Parashewanella spongiae: one gene and its partner. The protein of the gene in region 2 interacts with the protein of the main gene of each other region in a pairwise test. Links are inferred from orthologs where the notes say so. Each region holds a gene or a part of one and is shown on either strand. Other genes may lie near its edges.

Region 1 (10,088 bases), 2.2 Mb from region 2 along the record:
AAAGTTGATATCTTGAAGCGTACTTATGGCGTTGACCTAATCGTAGGTGAGCCACAAGTAGCATACCGTGAAACGATTACTCGTGAAGTTGAAGACAGCTACACGCATAAGAAACAGTCTGGTGGTTCAGGTCAGTTCGGTAAGATCGACTATGTAATCCGTCCAGGTGAACAGAATTCTGGTTTCACTTTCAGCTCTAAAGTTGTTGGTGGTAACGTACCTAAAGAATTTTGGCCTGCAGTAGAAAAAGGTTTCGCTTCATTGATGCAAACAGGTACTGTTGCTGGATTCCCAGTCTTGGACGTTGAACTTGAACTTGTAGATGGTGCTTTCCACGCCGTGGATTCATCAGCAATCGCGTTCGAAATCGCTGCTAAAGGCGCTTTCCGTCAGTCAATGCCCAAAGCTGGCGCACAACTTCTTGAGCCTATCATGAACGTTGACGTATTCAGCCCAGATGACAATGTTGGTGATGTTATTGGTGACCTTAACCGTCGTCGTGGCATGATCAAAGATCAAATGGCTGGTGTTACTGGTGTTCGTATTAAAGCTGACGTGCCGTTATCAGAAATGTTCGGTTACATTGGTTCACTACGTACAATGACTTCAGGTCGTGGTCAATTCTCTATGGAATTCGCACACTATGCTCCATGTCCTAACAGCGTTGCTGAAAAAGTAATTGCTGAAGTTAAAGAAAGAGAAGCTAAAAAGTAATTATTGCCGCTTAATTTCTTAACGAATAAAAACCGTTGCCTTGTGCAGCGGTTTTTTTTATGTGATTTATGAACAAAGCTTAATTCAGATTTTATTTCAGGCTGTTGCTGGTTATTTTTACAGGAGCTATATTTAATACATCAACCTAAATAAATCGGTTGGGAGCGTTCATATACGCAGAAAAAATTACTGATGGCAAGGCATGAATAGCAGCAAGTAGTGGTAACCGACATACAAAACTGTCGTTACTTCGTTTCTACTTGCAAAATTTATAACGCAGCTAGCGGTGGTTTTGGCAAGTATGTGAATGTTCAGCACTCACCTGATGGGTGAATTAGAGTTGTTTAATTTTGTATTTAACTTCAATAAATTAAAGCTAAATTGTGCGTTCAACCGATTTATTTAGGATCAAGTGGCATTATAACGTTTAAATTGTGTCAGCTTAAAAAGTCAGCCAATTTATGAGGTCAAATGATGAGTGTTCCTCCAATCAATAAACCACCAGTTGTCCACAGTGATTCTCCGACTTTAGATGCGATGGGGCTGGAATCTCAAGCTGGGATACCTGATCAAATTGACCTTGGAAGGAATTTAGATAACGACGTTGATCCTAAACATACTCGGCCAGTGACAGGTGTGAGCTTTCAACCAAAGACTGTTCCGCTTCCTCCATTAAAAACGACTTCCCATAAACTCGATACTCAAGAAAAGATCAGAGCCGATCACGAAGCTATTCGTACGCAAGCCAAAGAACAACAAGCCGCGTCAGAAAAAATGATGCGGATGATGAATGCCGATTTTTCACGAACTGAGTTTATGGAACGTATGTTAACTTTGTTGTATTCAGCAGGATTACTGGCGGGGGCAGTGGTGTTGACCTTAGCAACAGGTGGTGGCGGAGCCATCTTATTGGTCGTTGCTGGTGGCTCATTTACTATGTCAGCCATAGATGCTGGTATGTCCTTTAAAGACTGGCGAAATCGAGCGAATGGTAAAGAGGGTTTTACACATCGTGGTGATAGCCTTGCTGAACTGATCAACGTAATGCAAAAACGTTTCGGTGTTGAAGACTCTCAAAAACGAGAAAAGTATGCCGACAGAATTTCATTGGGTATTCGCCTAGTTGTAGCACCATTTACCGCTGTGCATACAGCTCCTTACGCAAAACATCCTGAGAATCTTGAACGTAATATTGATCCAGTACGACTGCAAGAAATTAGAAAAAATGTTCACGATAAGCTGCATGGGCGTGATATTGAATTAAGTGATCACGAAACACTCAGACCTCAAGGACCTAAATCCAGTGATGGCGTCCAGGACGATTGGTTTGCCAGAGAAGAGCGCAAGCTATCCGATGATTTCAATTCAAGATTACAAAACCTAAGAAGATTTGCAGATGACAAGAAAGCCCAAAAAGAAAGGGCTGATGAAGCTCAGCGGGAAGCTGATACCATAGAACAACATCGCCTAGCGGAAGAAGCCGCTGCAGAACAGGAGTTAATGGATGAGTTTATGGATGAGGAAGATTTCGGTGAATATGATTTAGTCACTAATCAAAGCGCTAAAAAAACCCTTGAAGCAGAAAAACTAAAAGCCGAAGGAAAATCGGTACCAACTTCTAGAGTCAGTTCAAGAAGAAGCAGTATTGTTAGCCGCTCTTAGGGCTCGCCCTAGCAATGAATCACCCCGCCCCAAGGGGCGAGGTATCAATTAGTTAGATAAAGACGTTAGTCCGCCGCAAGCGGCGAGGAATTTACCCTACTGAGATTAAACGGCGCTAATCTGCTTCACCATAAGCTGTAAACTTTGGTTACCTCTAAATTCGTTGATCTCTAAGCTGTAAACGACATCAACTTTCTTTGCTTGTAAATTTGGCCAAGCCTTTAGATCAATATTAAAAGCTATCGCATCAATTAATTTACTGCCACATTCAGTTTCAAGCACCAACTTAAGGTGTTTCTCACCCACTAAGCGTTGTTGGATGATAGTAAAGCGACCATCAAAACAAGGCTCTTCGAACTCTTGTCCCCATGGACCTGCATAACGGATCATTTCGGCGGTTTCTATTTCCAACTGGTTAGCGGCTAATTCACCATCACTAAAAAGCTCACCGGTGAGTAATTCTGGAGTAACGGTTTCAGCGATTACTTGATGATATAACTGTTCAAATTTTGATATGGCCTCTGCTTTAATGGACAGTCCCGCAGCCATAGCATGACCACCAAATTTGATGATCAAATCAGGTGACAGAGTATTTATCTTTTCAAGTAAGTCTCGCATATGCACACCTTTGATAGAGCGCGCTGAACCTTTTATTTCACCGTTTTCTGCTTGAGCAAAAGCAATAACGGGACGATGGTATTTGTCTTTAATGCGTGAAGCCAAAATGCCGATCACACCTTGATGCCAATCTTGTTGATATACGACTAACCCTTGGGGCAGGTTGTCGTCATTAATATTGAGTTGTTTTAATTTTGCGAGGGCTTCATGTTGCATCCCCGCTTCGATTTCACGGCGTTCTTGATTTAAGCCATCAAGCTCAGCGGCCATGGTACGTGCTTTATTGATGTCCTCACAAAGTAACAATTCTACACCGAGTGACATTTCATCAAGCCGACCAGCGGCATTAAGTCTAGGACCTACAGCAAAACCAAAATCGGATGCAACTACTCGTTGTGGATTTCTTTTAGCAATTTCAAGCAAGGCTGTGATCCCTACTCGGCAGCGACCCGATCGAACTCGGCGTAAACCCGCTTCGACGATGATGCGATTGTTTGAATCTAAAGGGACGACATCGGCGACGGTTCCTAATGCGACAATGTCTAATAAAATAGCAAGATTAGGTTCAATGATGTGTTGAGATTCAAACCAATTTCGACGTTTAAGCTCAGCACGAATTGAACTCATTAAATAAAAGGCAACCCCAACTCCAGCAATAGCCTTACTGGCAAAAGGGCAGTCAGGTTGGTTTGGATTGACAATGGCTGCCGCCTCAGGAAGGGTATCTCCAGCCAAATGATGATCAGTAACCACTACTGGGATATCGAGTTGATTAGCTGCAGCAACACCGGTAATGGAAGATATACCGTTATCAACAGTAATGAGCAGTTCGGCACCTTGTTGAGCGGCAATTTCAACGATTTCAGGGCTTAAACCATAACCGTAATCAAAGCGATTTGGAATGAGATAACTGACACGCTTGGCACCCATCATCTTCAGCGCCAATAAGCAAATGCTAGTTGATGTCGCGCCGTCGGCATCAAAGTCACCGACGATGATGATGGCTTTGTTAGATTCGATAGCGTCACAAATTAAAGTTGCGGCTTGTTGTTGACCCTTCATAGTATCAGGACGTAATAACGACGCTAGGCTGCTGTTACAGTCCCTGACAGTAACCCCTCTGCGTGCGTACAGCTGTTTTAATAAAAATGGTAAGGTTGCAGGCAGGTGTGAGTCATCAACATTTGGACGACGAATAACATTATAATGCACAGAAAGTTCCAAATTGATCAAGAATGAAGAACATAAAAAAGAAGCGGCTTAAGCCGCCTTTTCCAAATCCTAGCGGATTTTTTAGTGGTTTTCTATGGTTTTCAATAACTGTTCAGGCGGTTGATAACCTGGGATGAGCGTGCCGTCATCTAAAACAATAGCAGGCGTACCATTTACGCCAAAGCTTTGCCCTAATTCGTATTGCTGGGCAATGTTAGCATTACAACTTTTATTGGTAACGTCTTTGCCAGCTTTAGCATCGGTCATAGCTTTAAGCGGATCTTTGGCACACCAAATGGCTTCCATTTCGCTAGCTACACTAGAGGGAACTCCTGCTCGAGGAAAGGCTAAGTAGCGAACTGTAATGCCATCATCATTGTATTCTTGCATTTGATTATGCAATTTACGACAGTAACCACAAGTGATGTCTGTGAATACGGTTATCACGTGTTTTTCGTCTTTAGCTTTATAGACCAACATATCAGGTTCAAACTTTTTAAGCTGTTCAACTCTTGGTTTCGCCATGGCGGCTTCAGTTAAATTTTTCATGCGATTATTTAAATCGTACATGTTGCCATGCAACACTTTTGAGCCGTCCTTGCTGATATACAGTATGCCGCGATCTGTCATAGCAAGATAAAGATCTTTAATTGGCGAGTCTTGCATCGCGATGACTTTCACCCCAATTGAATTTTGAAGTTTGGCTTTAATTGCATCAGCGTCAGGTAATGATACTGTCTGGTTTGCGGCGAAGGCGGAAGTCACAGCTAATATACTTAACAATGACAAAATACGGGGTAACTTCATGGATTGTCCTAATCTAACTGGTTTAGAGTCTTATATTTTAGACCTGAGTATTTGCTTAAAAGTTACAAGCTTATTTTAACTAAAGCAAATGAAGGATTCTTTATTCAGGTAATTATACCTGTAAACAATGAAAGTGCATGAGTTTAATAGTTTAATAATCAAATGCTTTCGCTGCTTTCTGGCAATGTTGTACTAACCACGAGGATGATGTTCACTGTGTAATTCTTGTAATCGAGCATTAGCCACGTGAGTATATATTTGTGTGGTCGACAAATCACTGTGACCTAATAAAAGCTGTACTACTCTGAGATCGGCCCCGTGGTTAAGTAAATGAGTGGCAAAAGCATGTCTTAATGTGTGTGGTGATAAATGGGCGTTGATACCAGCGCGGATACTGTACGTTTTGATCCTATGCCAGAAAGTTTGGCGGGTCATTTGTGTGCCGCGTTTAGAAGGAAATAACACGTCAGAAGGTTTATTCTTTAATAAATCATTTCTGACAAAGTTTATGTACTGTTCAACTTGCTCTGTGGCAATTTCTCCTAACGGGACTAAGCGCTCCTTGCCTCCTTTACCAGTTATCCTCACTACGCCTTGACGTAAACTTAGTTGCTCAACTGTTAATGATACTAATTCGCTGACTCTAAGCCCGGTAGCGTATAATAGCTCAAGCATCGCGGCATCTCGAGCTTCGATTGGATCGTTATTCGAAGGGGCGTTTAGTAGCTTTTCGACTTCGATTTCCGTCAAGCTTTCTGGTAATCGTTTTGAGAGTTTAGGCGATTGAACCAAGGCTGTTGGATCTTCAGTAATGATTTTTTTTGTGAGTAAGTAACGAAATAATCGTCGCATGCTGCTGAGTAACCGAGCACTACTGGCATTAGATGCACCGTCACTGAAACGTTTTTCTAGAAAATCTTGTATATCAGCACGAGTAGCAGTGGTCAGTGAAGCACGCTTTTGTTGAACAAACTTATCAAGGTGACGCAGATCAGTACGATAGGAGGCTAATGTATTATCGCTGAGTCCATTGTTTGACCATAAATCATCGAGAAATGTATCAATGAGTGGGTCGATTTGATATTGATGTTTATTCACAAAGGTTACAAAGTAGAGTGCCATTAAGCAAGATTGTATACGTTAATTTGACTAGGCGGGTAAATTTTCTTTTGATGGCAGCATTAAACAGCTGAAAATGGTTAATACAGTAGGTAATATCCAGCTCATTCCTTGTTGGCTATATGGAATTACTTCAAGCCAAAATAAGTGAAAGCCAGAAGTTTCTATACAATCAATTAGCCCAAAAATGGTTGCCGCAATAAAGACAAGTTGTTGGGTTAATGCTGGTTGTTTTAAGTAAGGTTGGATCAAAGTAACTGCTACCATAGAAATGACGAGTGGATATAAAAATGTTAACACCGGCATTGTGAGTGTCATTAATGTATCAAGACCAATATTTGCCGTTAATGCACATAGCAGACTTACAATGATGACTAATTGATGGTAGGAAAAAAATGACTGCCATTGTTCAAATAATTCGGCACAAGCAACAATCAAACCTATCGCGGTAGTTAAACAAGAAAGCAATACCACACTCGCTAATATTAATTCTCCAGCAAAGCTAAAGTGCAACTTAGTGTAAATCGATATAATTTGACCGCCATTGGTGGCTCCCTCGGCTAAGTTAGATACACTTGCACCAACAAAAAATAGTGATACATATATGATCAAGAGAATAATCGTAGCGGCAATGGCGGCTTTAATTAAGTAATGGCTTTGTTGTCTATTTGTGAGCCCTTTTTCTTTCATGCTATTAAGTAACACTGAACCAAAAACAGGAGCACAAAATCCATCAAGAGTTGCATAGCCTGTTTTTAATCCGTGAACAAAAGGAAAGGACAGACTGCCTTTTACACTTGATAAAAGTGGTTTGTTTGGTAAAAAATACACTGAAATACAGATAACACTGATGATACACAAGAGGATCGGGGTCATTTTTTTTCCTATATTATCAATTAACTTACCCGGTGAAAGTGCAAATAACATGGCCAAAGCGAAAAACAATAAGATTGAAATTACTTGAGGAATATCTATCGTGCTGTTTAAGTGTGTTGAACTTAAATGAGCAGTACTGAATAAGAAATAAGAAATAAAGGGCTTAATTGACATGGCATAGGTAACAAGAGCAGTTCTTGGCCCAGCAATCAGAGGTCCCAAAGTGATGAATATTGCCCCAGTAAAAATCATCGTTATTTGTTGAGGGAGAAAGCGAGTTAATTCTCCCCGATTTTTTGCGATAGCAATAAAAGCCAGTGCGGTTAAGCCATTACTTGAAATAAGAAAGCCAGTCATCGATGAAATCAAATCGCTTCCTGACTGAAATCCAATGAAAGAAGGATAAATTAAATTTCCTGCTCCAAAAATAAACCCAAAAGCCATAAGGGAAAGACCAATAATATCAATTCTTGGAACGATTGCTTTTGACAAAATGGGCGTACATCTGAAGGATTAAGGTAAATAAATATAGTGAAGTTGTTAGTTGTTACACAGTTTAACGTTGAGTTATTTGTGAATGTGTCAGGAATTGTTCAGTTTGAATCTTGAGGGTAATACCAATTACAGTAATTAATCTCTCACTCAGCAAGAGCTAAAGGGTTTCAGTGCAAGGCACAAGCTCGAAGTACTATATAGCCTAACGGCCGCCATACAAAGCTGGCGTTCAACGCACTTCGTGCTTTTGTCGGAGTAATTCAAGTGCTTGTAACGCAGTAATGGAACCCTTTAGCCTTGCCCTTCGGGAGCTTGTATGTGCTCACTTTGGTTTATAAAGAGTACTTCTCAAAATTGTCTTGACGTAGCAATGTAATAACGACAGTTTTGTTTGTCGGTAACAAGTATGTCTTCATCAATTTCGATAGCACTTTGAGCACATACATAGCTCTGAGTTGAGCATTTAATTGCTGTAATTGGTATAAGCTCAGAACATTATGCATGTCAGAACTTTCTGACATGCATAATGTTCAAGCATAATTAAAACTACGCTGGTTGTGTTAATACCTTTTTTGGCAAAAATAAGCAGACGAGCATAGCAATTAAGGTTGGAATGACCCATGCCATACCCTGTGCAAATAGAGGTAAAAAATCGAACATGTCAACATTAACACCCGCGGCGCCTAATCCATCGATAACACCAAATATTAACGCAACGCTTAACACCAGACGATGAGAGAATGCTGGACGGGAAAGTTTTGGTGTGATGTAAGTAATAGCAACCAAAGCAATAGCAACAGGGTAAATCGAGACTAATACAGGAATGCTGATACTGATCAATTGGCTTAAACCTACGTTAGCCACAGTGGCACAAATAATACTAAATACAATAACAAGTGGGCGATAACTAAAGCTTGGAACCAAGTCTTCGAAAAATTCAGAGCAGGCAACAATGAGACCTACAGCCGTGGTTAAACATGCCAAAGAAACAACGGTGGAGAGCAGTAATAAACCTACAGAGCCAAATTGTGAATCAACATAATTTGTTAGGATTTGGCCACCATTCTCAGTGTTTGTGGCCAATTCTCCGGCCGTAGATCCTAATATAAATAAAGAAATATAAACAAACGCAAGCCCACACGCTGCAATGATAGCGGCACGTACTAAGTAGCGAGTTTGTGATTTGGATTCAGTGATCCCTTTACGTTTTAGAATGTCAATAATCAGCATACCAAACATCAAAGAAGCTAAGGTATCCATAGTGTTATACCCTTCAATGATCCCTTTACTTAAAGGATTGGCTTGGTAGTCACCGATGGCACTGCCCGGTTCAGAACCATTGAACATCAAAATCGAAATGCCAAGAATTAGAAGTAAAGACAGTAGTACAGGAGTCAATACCTTACCGACATTATCCAAAAGCTTTCCTGGGTATAACGACAGCAACATGGCAATCGTAAAGAAAGTAAGTGTCGACAACATTTGTGATTGATTTAATTCCAACGAACCGATGTGGATAACGGCTGTTGCATTGTCAATAAATGGCTTTACGCCAATTTCATAGGCAACAAGGCCAGTTCGAGGTGCCGCGAATGCAGGGCCAATAATGATGTAAATGGCAACAGCCAGTGCCGTTGCAGCAAAAGGCGGTAAAAGTGACATGACATTACCGTTGGTTTTTGCAACCGCAATTAAGCCGGACAAAGGCAAACCTACCGCAGTGATGAGAAAACCGAGCATAGCCCAATTAGTGTTTTCTCCTGCAAGATAACCAGCAAAAGGAGGGAAAATCAGGTTTCCAGCTCCTAGAAAAAAGGCAAAGGTCATAAAACCTAAACCGAATGTGTCACTAACACTCATATGATTGTTCTGCACGTTTTGCCTCATTTTTAATGATCATTTTGTTTTTATGGATACAACTTAAGCGAAATTTGTGAACTTGGCTACAGTTTCAACATATGAAAATTGATAGTTTTGTAGATGATCACGTCTAATATTTTGAAAAAATTGCATGAGTTTACTGAAGATTCTGGTATCCACACTGCTTTATCAGTACAATTTTGATTTTTCCAGATACTCGAAACATGCCTTTTACCTTCAAACAATTTCATATCGACGATACTCATTGTGGCATGCGAGTTAGCACTGACGCTATTGTACTTGGCGGATGGGCTAATTTAAGTTCAGCAAAACGTATTCTCGACATAGGTACAGGCTGCGGTGTGCTCAGTATTATGGCAGCTCAACGCAGTGAAGCTACGATAGTGGGCGTTGAAATCGATGCAACCACGTGTGATGTTGCCAAAGTCAACTGCCTAAAAAGTCCATGGGGTGAACGGCTGAAAATTGTCAATCAAAGTATTGATGTCTTTACCGCTGAATATACGGGTTCTAAACAGGAACGCTTCGAGCATATTATTTGTAACCCACCTTACTTTGTATCAGGGCCGCAATCTCAAGACTCAAAACGCGCTGAAGCTAGGCACACAAACTCATTAACCTTTACCGTACTTTTAACTCAAATCGAACGTTTGTTGAAGTCAACGGGTCGAGCCAGTTTGATTTTGCCAATTGAGTCTTTGGGT
Region 2 (10,072 bases):
ACTCGTTTTTTATGATATTTCTGCCAGCACCTCTGGCTCTACTGTAAGTAAAATGTGGGTTAATCAGGTAGCTGAGCAAATTGATATTCCATTTTGTGTTGCAGGGGGAATTAAATCCGCTGAACAAGCGAAAGAAATCCTCCAATGCGGTGCTGATAAAATATCAATTAACTCCCCCGCCCTTGCTGAACCATCACTCATCACCCGACTTCAAGATCAGTTTGGGAGACAGTGTATTGTTGTAGGCATAGACTCATACCATGATAAAGAAACAAACACTTACAAGGTTAAACACTTAACCGGAGATGTAAAAACATCACAGTTCACTCAATGGTCAACTTTTGACTGGGTTGAAAAAGTACAGCAATTGGGATGCGGCGAGATTGTGCTTAATGCGATGAACCAAGATGGAGTTCGCTCAGGTTTCGACATAGATCAATTAAAACAAATTCGATCAATTTGTGATGTTCCATTAATTGCATCTGGCGGGGCTGGGAGAATCCAACATTTTATCGACGTATTTCAACATTCAAATGTTGATGGTGCCTTGGCAGCCACTGTATTTCATAAAAACATGATAGAAATAGATCATTTGAAAGCTGAACTTAATAATAATGAAATTTGCGTAAGACAATTGCATAAACTACCACAGATAGGTTGAACGAATGACAAAATTATCCGATACCCAAATAGAAGAATTGGCTTGGGAAAAGCAAAATGGTCTAATCCCTGCTATTGTTCAGCATTATCATACTGGTCAAGTACTCATGCTTGGATACATGAACAAAACGGCAATTCACCGAAGCCAAATAAATTCAAAAGTTACTTTTTACAGTCGTAGTAAACAAAGGTTATGGACAAAAGGTGAAAGCTCGAACAATTGGTTAAGCTTGATTTCAATAAGTGCGGATTGCGACTCTGATACTCTGCTTGTTCAAGCCATTCCACAAGGACCGACTTGCCATAAGGGTACAACGAGTTGTTGGAACGAAATTGGAACGGATCATTTTCTACAAAACCTTATTCATTTAATCGCACAACGCAAACAAGAACCTGAATCAAGTAGTTATACTCAGTCACTATTCAAAGCAGGTACTAAAAGAATTGCTCAAAAAGTTGGAGAGGAAGGGGTGGAAACGGCACTCGCTGCAGCAGTGAACGACAATGATGAGCTTACTAATGAGTCTGCAGATTTACTGTTTCACTTACTGGTATTATTAGAAAATCAAAATGTGTCTTACGAAAAAATTATTGCATGTCTATCTGAAAGGCATATAAAAAAATAAACACTGAGGGAGTGATAATGATTCACTCCCTCATCGTTCCTTAAAAATTATAAATACACCGACTTAAAGCCATCTGGTCTAGTTTTTAATACTTTAAGAAACCACATATATTGCTCAGGGTGCTCTTTAATCGTCTCTTCAATCATTTTATTAAGCACAAGCGCTTCACTCTCTTTACATTCAACACTATTAAGACAACATGCTTCTTTCACAGTCAATTCAAACTGATGCGATTCACAGTTATAACCCATTGCCACAGGTAAAACTTCTGCATTACCTGCATGAGCTAATCGACCAACAACAGGCAATGTAGCCTTGACGGTCGCAAAAAATGGTGCGAAAACACTTTTTTTAGAACCTAAATCCTCATCAGGTAAATAAAAAAAGCTATTCCCCTTCTTTAACTCACCAACTAAAGTTCTTATACCCGCTTCTCGTTTATAAACATCACCACCACGACTGCTTCTAAGTCGAATGCTAAACCAATTAAATAGTTCATTTCTATGAGCCTTTGCCATTGCAACCATTGGCAGTTCGAGATTTAATCTAAGCCCTGCATACTCTACTCCCCAAACATGAGGCAGAATAAATATAATAGGTTTACCATTCATTCTTGCTTTAGCAATATGCTCGGCACCACTCAACTTCACTCTTTGCTTTAATTTTTTCTCAGAACAACATAAAAGCTCAGCTTGCGCCAACATAGTCATAACAAAATGACTTACATTTTCTTTTAACAATTCGTCTATTTCATGTTCAGACTTTTCTGGAAAACATGCAGCTAGATTTGCTCTTGCGATACGCAGTGGTCTTTTGGCTATCATCTTAACAAACTTAGCGAATAAACAAGCTAAGGGCGCTCTAACTTTTACTGGGAGCAAACCAAATAAAAATAAAATGAATACGCCAACCCAAGACAGCCATAGTTTAGGGTGAAGTAAACCTCGATGGAATTTACAACAAAACTTTTTGGTTCTTCCTGACAAAAGATCTTCCTCTTACGTTTTTCACAAGGCTCAAGCTTTAATGCCTTATTATCGTTATTGTTTATTACACTAAAAACAAATAACCAAATGGTAAAAAAATTACCAAGTCGTAAATGAAATGTGAAAACGATTTGATTATATCTTATTTCTCCCATGAATGATCAACGAATATTTTTGCATAAGGAAAGTTATACCAATTACAGTAATTGGTATTATTCTAAAGTTTTTCGTTATTACATATAAAAAAAGGCCACTCATTTGAGTGGCCTTTATGATTGAAACAAAAATTATCCTTTTGCGTTGGCTTCCTCAACACGAACTTTTAATTTTTGTCCTGGACGAAATGTTACGACACGACGTGCCGAAATAGGTATATCTTCGCCGGTTTTCGGATTCCTTCCCGGTCTTTGATTCTTATCCCTAAGGTCAAAATTGCCAAAGCCAGATAGCTTGACTTGCTCACCACGTTCTAGAGCACTGCGAACTTCTTCAAAAAAGTGCTCTACCATCTCTTTTGCTAATCGTTTGTTGATTCCTAGCTTTTCAAAAAGATGTTCTGCCATTTCGGCTTTGGTAAGTGCCATACTTTAATCCCTCAACGATGCGTTGAACTCAGTCTTAAGAACAGAAACTATAGAGTTAACTTGCTCAGTAATTTCTTTTTCTTCCAGTGTACGAGTAGTGTCTTGTAATGTTAGTGCAATTGCTAAGCTCTTTTTGCCAGCTTCTACACCTTTGCCTTGGTATACATCGAACAAGTTTACGCCAACCAACTGATTATCGCCAACTTTTCTTATTGAATCTATGACATTATCAGCAGAAATTGTTTCATCAATGACTACAGCAATATCTCGTCTATTAGCAGGAAACTTTGAAACAGTTTGAGCAGAAGGAAGCTCAATCTGTAATAAGGCTTCTAACTCCACTTCAAAGACAATGGTTCTACCATTAAGTCCAAACGGTTTTTCAAGGTTTGGATGAACAGTACCAATAAATCCAATTACTCGATCATTTCTTAATATTTCAGCAGATTGCCCCGGATGAAGAGCATCGTGCTGTGAAGGTCTAAAAGTAAATTCAGAATCAGCTGCTGTCAAGCCAATAATAGCTTCTAAATCACCTTTAAGGTCGAAGAAATCAACAGTTTTAGCTTCAATAGACCAATGTTCGTCCGAAGTCATACCAGTAATTACAGCACCAAGCATTTCTTGCTGTCTAACACCGGACTCTGCAGTTTCATCAGGTACAAAGCGCAGCCCTGTCTCGAATAAACGAACTCTACCTTGCTGACGCTTTTGATTATGAGCAACAGTAGTTAGTAACCCTGTAAACATAGACAATCGCATTACCGACATTTCGCTAGAAATAGGGTGAGGTAATACCATTGATTTTTGCTCTGGGTGAATTAGCTCTTGTAGTTTTGGATCAACAAAACTATAAGTTATTGCTTCATGATAGCCTCGAGCTACAAACGTTTGTCTCACTTTGCGAAGTGATAAATTGCTCTCTTTATGATCTGACATGATCAAATCAGCACGAGGTGCCGTATTGGGAATATTGTTATATCCATAAATACGTGCAATTTCTTCGATTAAGTCTTCTTCAATTGCCATATCAAAACGGTATGTACGAGTTACTACATCCCACCCTTTCGGATTTATAACAACATCAAAACCTAATTTTTCTAAGATTTCAACAACATCTGTATCAGATACATAATGACCGAGTGTTGAATCTAATTTTGTACGACGCAGTGACAAATTAATTGACTGCGGTAACAGCGAAAGTTCAGCACTTTCTACTACTTCACCGGCCTGCCCACCACAAATATCGAGAATAAGGCGGCTAGCACGGTCCATAACTTTATATTGGATTTCTGGATCAACACCACGTTCAAAACGGTGCGAGGCATCTGTGTGTAGCCCAAGTTGGCGTGCCTTGCCCATAACTGACAATCTTGAGAAAAATGCACATTCAAGAATAATGTCTTTTGTCTGTGAAGTTACGCCCGTTGCCTCACCACCAAAAATACCAGCAAGGGCAATAGAGCCAGAATCATCTGCAATGACTAAAGTATCACTTGGAACGGTAATCTCATTTCCATCCAGTAACATAAGTTTTTCTTTGCCTGTACCGAAACGAACTTGAATATCACCTGATACTTTTGCAGCATCAAATGCATGCATAGGTTGACCATACTCGAGTAAAACGAAATTCGTTACATCTACGATTGGATCAATTGAACGCACACCACTGCGACGTAGCTTTTCTTGCATCCAAAGTGGAGTTTTAGCGGATACATCAATCCCTTTAATGACTCTTGAAAGATATCTTGGGCAAGCTTTTGGCTCGATTAACTTAACGTTAACTTTATCTTCAATAGTGGCTTCAACAGAATTCCAAGATGGCTCAAAGGCATTCATTCGATTGAGCACTGCGACTTCACGGGCTAAGCCAGCGATTCCTAAACAATCAGCACGATTAGCGGTTAAGTCGACATCAATTGTTACATCATCGAGTTGTAATAATTTACGAATATCTGTACCGATAACAGCATCAGATGGCAACTCCATAATACCATCGCTTTCAATATCGATACCTAATTCTGAGTAGGAGCAAAGCATCCCAAAAGAAGGTTGACCGCGTAGTTTTGCCTTTTTGATTTTGAAATCACCGGGCAATACAGCACCAACAACAGCTACAGCAACTTTTATTCCTTGACGACAATTAGCTGCACCACAAACGATATCGAGAAGCTCTTCAGCACCAACATCAATTTTAGTTACTTGTAGTTTATCTGCATCGGGGTGCTGTCCACATTCAACTACATGGCCAACAACAACACCATTAAACTCTTTAGCAACAGCATCAACTGCGTCAACTTCAAGTCCTGCCATAGTAAGTTGGTCTGATAGTTCTTGACGGCTGATAGAAGGATTAACCCACTCACGGAGCCATGATTCACTAAACTTCATTTTTCAATTTGCTCCGTTTTTATTTAAATTGCTTAAGAAAGCGCAAGTCATTTTCAAAGAATGAACGTAAATCATTAACGCCATAACGCAGCATTGTTAAACGCTCAACTCCCATACCAAAAGCAAATCCAGAATACTTTTCAGGATCAAAACCTACACTTTTTAATACGTTCGGGTGAACCATTCCGCAGCCAAGTACTTCTAACCAACCATTTTTACCTTTTACATCAACTTCAGCAGAAGGTTCTGTAAAAGGAAAATATGAAGGTCGGAAACGTACTTCAAGATCTTCTTCAAAGAAGTTTCGTAAAAAGTCATGAAGAATGCCTTTTAACTCAGAAAAGTTAACATTCTCAGCCACCATTAAGCCTTCAACTTGATGAAACATGGGGGTATGTGTTTGATCGTAGTCATTACGATATACGCGACCAGGAGAAATAATTCTGAGCGGTGGCTGCTCTTTTTCCATGGTACGAATTTGAACACCCGAAGTTTGAGTTCTTAATACTAACTTTGGGTTGAAATAAAACGTATCGTGGTCTGCTCTAGCTGGGTGGTGCGCAGGAATATTCAACGCATCAAAATTATGGAAATCGTCTTCTATTTCAGGACCTTTCTTAACACTAAACCCTAATTCACCAAAAAAGTCTTCTATACGTTCAATAGTCCGAGTGACTGGATGTAACCCGCCGTTTTCTATTGTTCTACCGGGTAATGTGACATCAATTTTGTCAGCCTTTAAGCTTTCTTCAAGAAGCTTATTTTTAATGTCATTAATTTTCTTACTTAAGCTAGCTTGAACAGCTTGTTTAGCATCATTCACTGATTGACCAAAAGCGGGCTTTTCTTCTGGACTTAACGTCGCCATCATCCGCATCATTGCGGTAATCTGTCCCTTCTTACCAAGGTAATCAACCCGGATATCATCCAGTGCTTTTAAATCACTGGTCTGCTCTATGACTTCTAGAGCTTTAGATACAATGTCTGTAAGTTGTTGCATTTCATATTCCACTGCATACTGAAACAGCATGTTCATTATCTAGCAAATACTATAAATGACCGACCCCAGTTCAATAAAGCATCTTATTAAACTTAGCCACTCAATTATACGAATAAAAAGACGGAAATTTTACGTGAAACTAGCGTTTATGACTAGCTGTAATTAAAGTTTTTTGAATAAAATCTGAAGCGTAATCAAACTAGAGCACATTTTACACGAAGAGATTGGTTTTGGCTTTAATGTCACATTTAAATCATTTAATAGTATTTTATTCTAACATAAAGTAGCTAACGAGTTACAAGAGCTGTAAAATAGATACAACATAAAAGCAACAACCATTTTTTTTGCTCTAATTTATGAAACAACTATTAAGTTAACAAGATAAAAGCCGATATTTACTTTCGAATGAATATTGGGGTCGCTCTGCTCAAATTGCCATAATTTGTCTGAACCTCTCAAAATAACCATAAAGTGTTATCGAGATAAATGTTCAGTTCTGAACAAACTAAATATCAATTTGGAACTATTCAGATTGATATTTTTTATGTTCGTGTTGATTCTGTTGATTTGTGTATTATAAAAAAGTCGCTAAGGTATTAAAAATAATTATGAAAGAAGTAAAATTCCGCTGGATAGATAAGTACTTAATCCAAACAACTATACGTGCAAAATTTATTATTTTGGCTTGTATTTCAATTTTCACATTATTATTTTTATCATTTTTGTTGAATCAAAAATATACAGATATCTCAAAAACAACACGACTATCAAGTTCAATTGCAAATGTTTCTCAACACAATATTCTTATTGATAAAGCATTAGAATTTATACCAGGTAGTAAGCAACAAACTTTTATCGCAAACCTTTCGCCCGAGCTTCAAGTCAGGCCATTATCAGAACTTCCACTCAAGCAACAACAAGTAGCACTTGATGGTGGTGGTGTTATTGCTTCTCAAGTTATCAGTTCAGTGTCACCAAGCAATAATGTTACTATTCAAACTCTAAAGCAAAATTCTATTACTACAAATGAATCTTCTGAGCTTTCTATTTTTAGTTACGGGGTTACATCGGCATTAATTATACTCGTCATCATTAGTGTTTATTATGTTTCAACATTCATCCGCGGTGCTTTGTATACAACCGTGCAAGCTCTTAAACAAGCGGCTGACGGAGATCTTACAAGTAGATTAAACTTCTTTTTAGTCAAAGATGAATTTAGTACCCTTGCTATTAGCATTGATACATTAGTAGATCGCCAACATCAATTAGTAAAGCAAGTTGTTAATGCAACTACACAAATACGTACTGTGGTTGCTGAGTTTCGAAATAATGCCCAACAAGGCCAATCTCTTGCAGTAAATCAACGACAACATCTAGACTCTCTTGCTACAGCAATGGAAGAAATGACCGCGGCAGTTAAAGAAGTGTCACGCAATGCTGAACAATCTTCAACAGAAACTCAAGAAGCCAATAACCAAGTTAATAACGGTTCTAAAGACATAGATACAACAGTTAGAGCTATTGGAACGTTAGCGAATGATATTTCCAACGCATCTGATGCAGTTAATCAACTTAATGACAATGCCTCCAGAATTGATGAGGTTGTTACAACAATCAATGCCATATCTGAACAAACCAATCTACTAGCGTTAAATGCTGCGATTGAAGCTGCACGTGCTGGTGAACAAGGACGTGGTTTCGCAGTCGTTGCTGATGAAGTACGAACACTTGCTGGCCGTACACAACACGCAACTGTTGAAATTAAGACCATGATAGAATCACTACAGTCCGGTGCAAGCGCACTAACTCAAGTTATGTCTCGAACCGTTGAACAAGCCGAACAAGGTAAGCTTCATGTGGTGAAAACTGGTGAAGATCTTGAGAACATAGCAGTTCACAGCGATAAAGTGCTTGATATGAGTGTACTTATTGCGACTTCTGCAGAAGAGCAATCTGCAGTCGCTAATGACATTGCCAGCAATCTAATGGACATTAGAAATCAATCCCATGATGTGGAAACTTCAGCAAACGATGCTGTTTCTGGGTGTGACGAATTACACGCAACAGCAGAGCAATTAGATCAACTGCTCGTCGGCTTAAAAGTGTAATTGGTATAAATTTAGTTTACTCAATACCTGATAATAATGGCGTGTCACACCGCCATTATTATACAAAAAGTATAAATCCAAGTAACTCATCACGCTTTTACTACACTTATCTCAATTAAGCCGTAAGTTATTGAGATAAGTGTAATGTTAATTCCTAAAATTTGTAAATCCTTGCTGTCTCTTGGCGTATTTTCATCTTTTTTAGCATCTGCTATAGAGAAAGATGCTTGTTTTGATCGTACAACAATGCCGTACACACTTCAGGTTGACTCACATTTTCATTTTCAACCTTTTGGTGGAAAAGCTATATTATTCGAAGATATGCTTGATATTTTTGAGCAAAACGGAGTTCGATTCGTAAATGCTTACGGCATTGGTCAGCCATTCACCTTTGATAATGCTTGTATTCACTATCTAGACTGCCCCAACCACCCTACTGCGCCAAGCATCAAGAATGATCTCATTAATGCCCATAACGTTTCAACACAACTTAACACCTCAGTAAGCGTTCAACTCGCGATGAGTTTTGCCAATCTTGCCAACCCAGAAAGTATAATTAGCCAAATATACAAACTTGATAAGAAACATAAAAAACAATTCAAGTTAATGGGAGAAGTCAATTTAATGAATCAAGCTTTGGTGTCTAACTCTCATCAACCAGCAACATTACATGATATTTCTGGCTGGAAAACATTTATGAACCTACTTAAAGATAGAAACATGCCAATTGTAATTCACTCTGATTTAGGTAACGATGAAGAATATTTTAAATATCTACACTTAATTGAACATGTTTTAAATTTATACCCCGATAACAAAATTGTATGGGCTCATTTAGGACTATCGTATCAGCAGGTTACACTGAACCCAAAAGAACACATCGCTATTTTACAACGTATGCTAAATCAATATCAAAATCTAACTCTAGATATGTCTTGGCGAATTATTGAAGAGTACTATTTCAGTAAACAAAGAAAGGCCTACGTTAAGTTTATCAATAAAAATTCACATAGATTTATAAGTGGTTCTAACTTTATCGCATCTGATAATAAAAGAAAGGACAGCTACCAACAAGAACTTGAAACAGTGAGTACGATTAATGAATATTTAGATGATGATGCATTTAGAAACATTGCATTGGGTCAAAATTATTTTGAGTTACATTCACTTCCAAATGAAGCACCGAAAATTTGTTCTAGGTAGTTTTAATAAACAAAGCCCCAGTAAACTAGGGCTTTGAAAGCAGTTTGGAAACAGTAAAACCACTTCCACAAAAGTGTTAATAACTAATTACTTAGCTAAAGCTTCTTTCGCTTTTTCAACTAACGTTGCAAATACAACTTTATCGAATACTGCGATGTCTGCCAAAATCTTACGATCGATTTCGATAGACGCCTTTTTCAGACCGTTAATGAAACGGCTGTAAGACAGACCATTTTGACGAGACGCTGCATTGATACGTGCAATCCAGAGTTGACGGAATTGACGTTTCTTCTGACGACGGTCACGATAAGCATATTGACCAGCTTTAGTTACTGCTTGAACTGCGACGCGATAAACACGTGAACGAGCTCCGTAATAACCTTTAGCCAGTTTAAGTACTTTTTTGTGACGAGCATGTGCGGTTACACCACGCTTAACTCTTGGCATTTTCTAATCTCCTAAATTAAGCGTATGGTAATTGACGTGCTATCGCAGGTACGTCAGATTTAGCAAC

The links.
Region 1: the proteins of pheS (region 2) and brnQ interact in binary tests that used the Escherichia coli proteins (3 or more experiments, as listed by UniProt). The link is inferred for Parashewanella spongiae from one-to-one orthologs.

Annotation. Positions count from the first base shown.
Region 1 is NZ_CP037952.1:4,809,627-4,819,714, reverse strand. What follows is about bases 7,207-10,088. They hold brnQ (branched-chain amino acid transport system II carrier protein), read right to left. Parts: upstream 9,364-10,088; coding sequence 8,050-9,363; downstream 7,207-8,049. Other genes in these bases: E2I05_RS18960 (tRNA1(Val) (adenine(37)-N6)-methyltransferase), read left to right, coding at 9,588-10,088; brnQ (branched-chain amino acid transport system II carrier protein), read right to left, coding at 7,207-7,500. In the rest of the region: fusA (elongation factor G), read left to right, coding at 1-714; E2I05_RS18990 (hypothetical protein), read left to right, coding at 1,186-2,376; single-stranded-DNA-specific exonuclease RecJ, read right to left, coding at 2,482-4,206; bifunctional protein-disulfide isomerase/oxidoreductase DsbC, read right to left, coding at 4,288-5,013; site-specific tyrosine recombinase XerD, read right to left, coding at 5,206-6,135; more of brnQ, read right to left, coding at 6,163-7,206. UniProt on the Escherichia coli protein: Liv-II branched chain amino acid transport system, which transports leucine, valine and isoleucine. Also acts as a low-affinity threonine transporter.
Region 2 is NZ_CP037952.1:2,652,603-2,662,674, reverse strand. What follows is about bases 4,258-7,123. They hold pheS (phenylalanine--tRNA ligase subunit alpha), read right to left. Parts: upstream 6,248-7,123; coding sequence 5,267-6,247; downstream 4,258-5,266. Other genes in these bases: E2I05_RS10320 (methyl-accepting chemotaxis protein), read left to right, coding at 6,856-7,123; pheT (phenylalanine--tRNA ligase subunit beta), read right to left, coding at 4,258-5,247. Outside these bases: imidazole glycerol phosphate synthase subunit HisF, read left to right, coding at 1-661; bifunctional phosphoribosyl-AMP cyclohydrolase/phosphoribosyl-ATP diphosphatase HisIE, read left to right, coding at 666-1,286; lpxM (lauroyl-Kdo(2)-lipid IV(A) myristoyltransferase), read right to left, coding at 1,334-2,272; ihfA (integration host factor subunit alpha), read right to left, coding at 2,560-2,856; more of pheT, read right to left, coding at 2,860-4,257; more of E2I05_RS10320, read left to right, coding at 7,124-8,355; E2I05_RS10315 (amidohydrolase family protein), read left to right, coding at 8,500-9,558; rplT (50S ribosomal protein L20), read right to left, coding at 9,646-10,005; rpmI (50S ribosomal protein L35), read right to left, coding at 10,022-10,072.